Regions from separate parts of the Sinorhizobium sp. KGO-5 genome, predicted to be linked through region 1. Evidence: predicted binding sites of a transcription regulator. Region 1 holds the regulator's gene; the other holds the start of a gene.

Region 1 (3,406 bases):
GGGAATGATCGTCTCTCGGGCGGCAAAGGCAACGATACACTCTATGGCGATGGCTACGATTGCCTCAGCGGACGTGGTGGAGACGACTGGCTCGACGGCGGCGCCGGAGACGATACTCTCTCGGGCGACGCTTTCTCCCTGGGCGATTTTTTCGTTGGCGGGAACGATCGCCTCCAGGGCGGAGAGGGCCATGACAAGCTCTACGGGGATGGCCTCGACCAGGGCGTCGTGGAATCCGGCATTGGCGGCAACGACCACCTGTATGGTGGTTCGGGCAATGACTTTCTCGTTGGAGACGTTCTTTTCTCACGTGGCGGCAGTGGCGGCGACGACCTGCTCGACGGAGGCAAAGGCAATGATGTCCTGTATGGCGATGCAGAGGTCGGCGTGGACACCGCGGGTGGGAACGACCTCTTGATCGGCGGCACCGGTAACGATCAGCTCTGGGGTGATGGTCGACTGACCGCAGGCTTCGCGGTCGAGACCGGTGCCGATCAGTTCCTGTTTTCACGAAACAGTGGTCGGGATGAGATCTTCGACTTCGAATTGGACAAGGACGTCATCCAAATCGCTGGCTATGGCTACGACGACTTCGCTGATTTTTTGCCCAACATCGGCAACGATGCTGACGGGAACGCTGTCCTGCAGTTGAATGGCACGGTCGATCAGGTCACTCTGATCGGCATCCACGCTGCCGACCTCAGCGCTGCCAACTTCGTCTTTGCGGGCGCGGAGTTCGCCTTCGTCTGACGCAGGTAAGATTTGTCGGTAACAAAGCTGAATAGGGGTGGTTTTTTGGAGGCCTCGCCCGGAATTGAACCGGGGTACAAGGATTTGCAGTCCTCTGCGTCACCACTCCGCCACGAGGCCTCTACGATCTGCGATTTTCAAATCGTGGCGCGGATTTAGAATGATTGCCCGCAATCCGCAAGAGGGTACATTTGGAATAGGGTCTTTTTTATTCTGTATAAATATGGCTTCGGTTCTGTGGAGGCGTGGCCATAGCGCCCCAAGGCGCAATGCGCCCACTTCTAACGCTTTGAAATTGCGTACTTCCGTGGGAAACGCCTGCACACCTCGTCGGGAGGCTAGTGGTACCGCCGGATGAGGCCGACAAGCCTGCCTTGGATCTTGACCCGATCCGGACCGAATATCCGTGTCTCGTAAGCCGGATTGGCGGCTTCGAGCGCAATAGAGGCGCCCTTGCGACGGAAACGCTTCAGAGTTGCTTCCTCGTCGTCGATCAGGGCGACGACGATATCCCCGGGGGTGGCAGTGCTTCCGTTCCGGATGATCACCGTATCGCCATCGAGGATGCCGGCCTCGATCATCGAATCACCCTTGATCTCGAGAGCGTAGTGCTCGCCGCTGCCGATCATTTCGACCGGTACGGAAATATCGTGCATGTTGTTCTGGATTGCGGAAATCGGCACGCCGGCGGCAATGCGGCCCATGACCGGGACAGCGACCGATGCGATCTCGGCCGGGGGCGCCGGTTTCGGTGCGGGGGGCGGGGCCGCAGGCTTGCCCAGACTGCCTTCGATCACGCTCGGCGAAAAGCCGCGGCGGACCTGCGAAACACCGGCATAGGCCTCCGGCAGCTTGATGACTTCGAGGGCTCGAGCGCGATTCGGTAGCCGGCGAATGAACCCGCGCTCTTCGAGTGCGGTGATCAGACGATGGATGCCCGATTTGGAGGCAAGGTCCAGGGCATCTTTCATCTCGTCGAAGGACGGCGGAACCCCGGATTCCTTCATTCGTTCATGAATGAACAGAAGCAATTCCTGTTGCTTGCGGGTCAGCATGGCGTCACTCCAGAATCGCGAAACAAATCAAGAACAGAACCTATCTGTTCCATATGTGTTCCGCAAGTGCCTAAAATTCCGTGAATACCGCTTGCTGCTGAATGCCTGTCCGCTTTCCATCCGGCGTGCGATGGCGATCGCTCGGAATCTGGGGGCAGGGGCGTACGCTCACTTACAGCGGCCGGCCCAGTCGCTCGCCTACGCCATGCTAATAGGCAAGCCGCAGTCCGCCCGGCGTAAGAACGTCGAATTCAGGCTCGGGATAGGGCCCGTACCACTGGGTATAGGTCGTGTTGGTCGAGCCTGTGCTGGCGCACCCCGAAAGGGCGAAGAGGGAAAAAATTACGGCTGCCACCAAAGATTTAACAGGCATGTTTTTCTCCACTCGCGGGAGTTGCCCAGACCTCGAACGGGTCAGACTAAAACTTTCTCTCAAATCAGCTTTTTTGGCAAGCGCAGCCGAGCCGCGGCATCGCCCGGGCTCCGCAACCTGACGTCCGGCATCGGTGGATGTTAGCTCAGGTAAGATCCGTTACCTGGGTCTCCGGGCTGGACAAAAGAGGGGAATGGTGGAGTCGAAGGGAGTCGAACCCTCGACCTCCGCAGTGCGATTGCGGCGCTCTCCCAACTGAGCTACGACCCCACTGGTCACCCATTGTATAAGATTTTTCGGCCCCGCGCACCAGTGCATTCCGTTTGCCGGCTTCACCCTTGCCGCCCGGTAGGGCACGCTGCAATTCACCCATCCGAATATCGCCCCTTCGCGATGGAGTCCCAAAGCAGCTTCTTCCGCTCCTGCAGGTGACGCAAAGCGTCGGAAGGGCAGGGCAGCCACGAGCCTTGCGGGTGGGGAAGACGGCCATCAGTGACGAGAAGCTGGGAATTCCGGCGTGCCCGGATCAATTCTGAAATGGCGGAAGAGGTGGGATTCGAACCCACGGTACGCTTTCACGCACGCCGGTTTTCAAGACCGGTGCCTTAAACCGCTCGGCCACTCTTCCAGGTGATTGCGGAGCTTCGTGAAATTCGTTTCCGAGTTCTCGATGGACCGGCGATCGCTACCGGGTTTGCTGCCCATTCACCAACGGCTGGCTTTTTAGCAGCTTTGATCACAGCGTCAACTTGCTCCGGAGCATTTGCTTGCATTCGAGGCGTGCCGCGCCGCATACGCCCGTGGCACGGTTGTGGGCCATCGTCACGGGCGGAGTCCGCTGTCCGGCGCCGCAGTCGGACTTTCGTCGCCTGCCCGGGCGACGTAGGTCGCGACATCCCGGCTTCTGCCGTCCAGGAGCGCCGCTCCGGCAAGCAGATAAACGGCAATCGCCAACATCGACAGGAGCATTATGCCTAGGGGGAGGCCGGTTGCCGCCCGTCGCTCCGGCGGCCCATAATCGTATCTGTCGTCCATTGCGAGATCCTCTCGGACTTGGGCCGGAGCACGGGCACCACGCCAACCGGGGACGGAGCCTCAGAGTTGCACCGACGGGAAGCTTCGGCCAGCTCTGAGGCCGCCGCACCCCGCGGCCGACGAGCCACGCGGGTGCTTATTGCGATATGTATCGGCAGGGAAACCCGGCAACGGGTTTCGGACCTTTGGCGCG
Region 2 (3,406 bases), on a different contig from region 1:
GCTGCGCGCGCCTGCAGCGAACCGAAGGTAATGATCTGCGCCACCTGCTCGCGGCCGTATTTCTGCTGCACGTAGCGGATGACCTCCTCGCGCCGGTCCTGGCAGAAATCGATGTCGAAATCGGGCATCGACACGCGTTCGGGATTGAGGAAGCGCTCGAAAAGCAGAGAGAAGCGCATCGGGTCGACGTCGGTGATCGTCAGGGCATAGGCGACCAGCGAGCCGGCACCCGAGCCGCGGCCCGGCCCGACCGGAATGTCATGTTGCTTGGCCCATTTGATGAAGTCCGCAACGATGAGGAAGTAGCCCGGAAACTTCATCCGCTCGATGACGCCGAGTTCGAAGGCCAGCCGTTCCCGATAGTCCTCTTCCTTGTAGCCGGGCGCCATGCCGAGTTTGGCGAGGCGGCCCTCCAGCCCCTCCTCCGCCTGCCGGCGCAGCTCCGCCACCTCCGCGCGTTCGGCCTCCTCCGGATCATCCGAAGCGCCGGTAAAGCGCGGCAGGATCGGTCCGCGGGTCTTCAACATGAAGGAGCAGCGCCGCGCGACCTCGATCGTATTCTCCAATGCCTCGGGCAGATCCGCGAAGAGCGCCGCCATCTCCTTGCGGCTCTTCAAATAATGATCCGGGGTCAGACGGAAACGGCTGTCGTCGGACACCATCGCATTGTGAGCGACGGCCATCAGCGCATCGTGGGCATCATAGTCGGACGGCGACGGGAAAAACGCCTCGTTGGTGGCAACGAGCGGAACGTCGAACCGATAGGCGAGATCGATCATGCGGTTTTCGTGACGCCGGTCGTAATTCCCGTGCCGCTGCAGTTCGACATAGAGGCGATCGCCGAAAAGCTCGATCAAGACTTTCAGGCGTGCCTCGGCCAGGGCCGGCGAACCCGACTTCAGCGCCATGTCGACCGGTCCGGCTCCCGCCCCGGTGAGCGCGATCAGCCCGGACGTACCGCCTGCGGCGAGCCAGGAGCGGCTTATTCGCGCCTGCTGGTGTCCCTCGCCTTCGAGATAGGCGCGGCTGACGAGCTCTACCAGGCGAGCGTAACCGTCATCGGTCGCCGCGATCAGCACGATCGCGGGAAGCTTGACGAACTGATGGGCGTTTCCACGCCGCTCGCCCTCCGCTTCGTCCTCCATATCGATGGAGAGTTGGCAGCCGATGATCGGTTGCAATCCGTCGTCCGCGGCCTTCTGCGAGAATTCGAGCGCCGCGAACAGATTATTGGTGTCGGCGATGCCGATCGCCGGCTGATCGTCGGCGACCGCCTTGCCGATGATCTTCTTCAAAGGCAGGGCGCCTTCCAGCAACGAATAGGCGGAATGCACCCGCAGGTGAACGAACTGCGGATCCGCCGCAGCCCCAGTGCCGTGCCCGATACTCTGCCCGATACTCTGGTTGCCTGTCATCGCCGCACTCCGATTCTTGTCCGGCGTCGAGGATATCCTGTTTCCCGTCCCAACTGTCCAGTCTCAAGGACGGGCCGCCGGGGTTTTTGCCCGGCGTGTGGTGTTTGGTGCGCGTTCGACAGGAACGCGGAGCACGCTCGAAAATCCCGGTCACAGGCCGAGAGCGATTACCGAGATGCTCACGATGAAAAGGCTCATCGAGGCGAAGGCAGCAAGATCACGTACGAAATCAGCCATAACTTGTCTCCTTTCCGCTACTGTTCCCTTTTTGTTCTAATTTTGTTCGATAGTCAAGGAAGTCTGCATAGAAGACCCGCTATTCAGTGGCTATGGTTAACGTGCACCGGCGGCCCGCATTCGTGCATGCCCCTCCGAGGGTCGATACGCCTCGAATGGAACATGCAAGGAGCGCAGCCCGAGGCGGGTGACCGCGCCGCGAGTGAGGTCGGAGCCAAGTAGGGGCAGCCGCGGCCGAACTAATTCAGTTCGACGACCTTGCCGTCCTCGATGGTCACGCGGCGATCCATGAGCGAAGCGAGTTCGTGATTGTGGGTGGCGATCAGCGCCGCGAGCCCGGACTGGCGCGCCAAGGCTTCCAGCGCCTCGAACACATAGCCGGCCGTCTCGGGGTCGAGGTTGCCGGTCGGCTCGTCCGCCAGAAGGATGAGCGGCGCATTGGCGACCGCCCTGGCGATGGCGACGCGCTGCTGCTCGCCGCCGGAAAGCTCGGTCGGGCGGTGGCTGCCGCGATGGCCGATGCGCATATAGTCCAGGAGGGCCGATGCCCGCTCCGCCGCCTCGGCCTTGGGCAATCCGGCGATCAGTTGCGGCATCATGATGTTCTCCAGCGCCGAGAATTCCGGCAGGAGATGATGGAACTGGTAGACGAAGCCGATCTCGTTGCGGCGGATCGCGGTTCGCCGGTCGTCGCTGAGCCCGTTGCAGGAGGTGCCGTTCACGAGCACCTCGCCCTCGTCCGGGTGTTCGAGCAGCCCGGCGATATGAAGCAATGTCGACTTTCCGGTACCGGACGGGGCCACGAGGGCGACCGTCTCGCCGCTTCGCAACGTCAGGTCGGCTCCCTTGAGGATCGGCAGAAACGTGTCGCCCTCGCCATAGTGCCGCTCGATGCCGGAGAGCTGCAGTGCCACGCGCGCATTCATTTAAGCTGTTGTCCTTGTTATTCGTACCGCAGGGCCTGCACCGGATCGAGGCGCGAGGCGCGCCAGGCCGGGAAGATCGTGGCAAGGAAGGAAAGCGCAAGCGCCATGACGACGACGGTGACGGTCTCGTCGGCGTTCATATCGGCCGGAAGCTGGCTGAGGAAATAGAGCTCCGGATCGAAGAGCGTGGCGCCGGACACCCAGGAGAAGAACTGGCGGATCGACTCGATGTTGAGGCAGACGACGACCCCGAGGACGACGCCCGCGATGGTTCCCGTGACCCCGATTGCGGCGCCCGTCATGAAGAAGATGCGCATCACCGAGCCGGAGGTCGCGCCCATCGTCCTAAGGATCGCGATATCGCTGCCCTTGTCCTTCACCAGCATGATCAGGCCGGAGATGATGTTCAGCGCCGCGACCAGCACGATCAGCGTCAGGATCATGAACATCACGTTCCGTTCCACCTCGAGCGCGGAAAAGAATGTTCTGTTGCGCTCGCGCCAGTCCGTAATGAATATCTGCCGGCCGGCGGCATCCTCCACCGGCTTGCGAAGCTCATCGACCGCGTCCGGATGCTCGGCGAATATCTCGATCGACTGGACGAGGCCTTCGGCATTGAAATAGAGCTGCGCTTCCTCGAGCGGCATGAAGATGATGGTGGCGTCGTATTCCGACATGCCCATCTCGAAGATGGCCGAGACGGTATAGGCCTTGACCCTCGGATTCATGCCCATCGGCGTGACGTCGCCGTTCGGCGAGGTGAGCGTGATCGTCCCACCCACCCGGATGCCCAGCTGCTCGGCCATGCGCGAGCCGATGGCGACGCCG

What was found. The regulator LexA, encoded in region 1, represses DNA repair genes until DNA is damaged. The targets are predictions, from matches to a motif close to TGTTCNNNNTGTGTTCNG.
Region 2: dnaE (DNA polymerase III subunit alpha) is a predicted target of LexA. The motif match lies at 1,674-1,691, and genes of this name have one in related genera.

What each region holds. Positions count from the first base shown of each region.
Region 1 covers NZ_BDIZ01000005.1:276,862-280,267, forward strand. The annotation lists gene BHD07_RS21950 (calcium-binding protein) at 1-750, shown strand, start outside; tRNA gene BHD07_RS21955 (tRNA-Cys) at 797-870, opposite strand; gene lexA (transcriptional repressor LexA) at 1,089-1,805, opposite strand; gene BHD07_RS21965 (hypothetical protein) at 2,014-2,178, opposite strand; tRNA gene BHD07_RS21970 (tRNA-Ala) at 2,373-2,448, opposite strand; tRNA gene BHD07_RS21975 (tRNA-Ser) at 2,717-2,806, opposite strand; gene BHD07_RS21980 (hypothetical protein) at 3,001-3,213, opposite strand.
Region 2 covers NZ_BDIZ01000001.1:1,756,724-1,760,129, reverse strand. The annotation lists gene dnaE (DNA polymerase III subunit alpha) at 1-1,415, opposite strand, end outside; gene BHD07_RS08345 (ABC transporter ATP-binding protein) at 1,892-2,578, opposite strand; gene BHD07_RS08340 (lipoprotein-releasing ABC transporter permease subunit) at 2,596-3,406, opposite strand, start outside.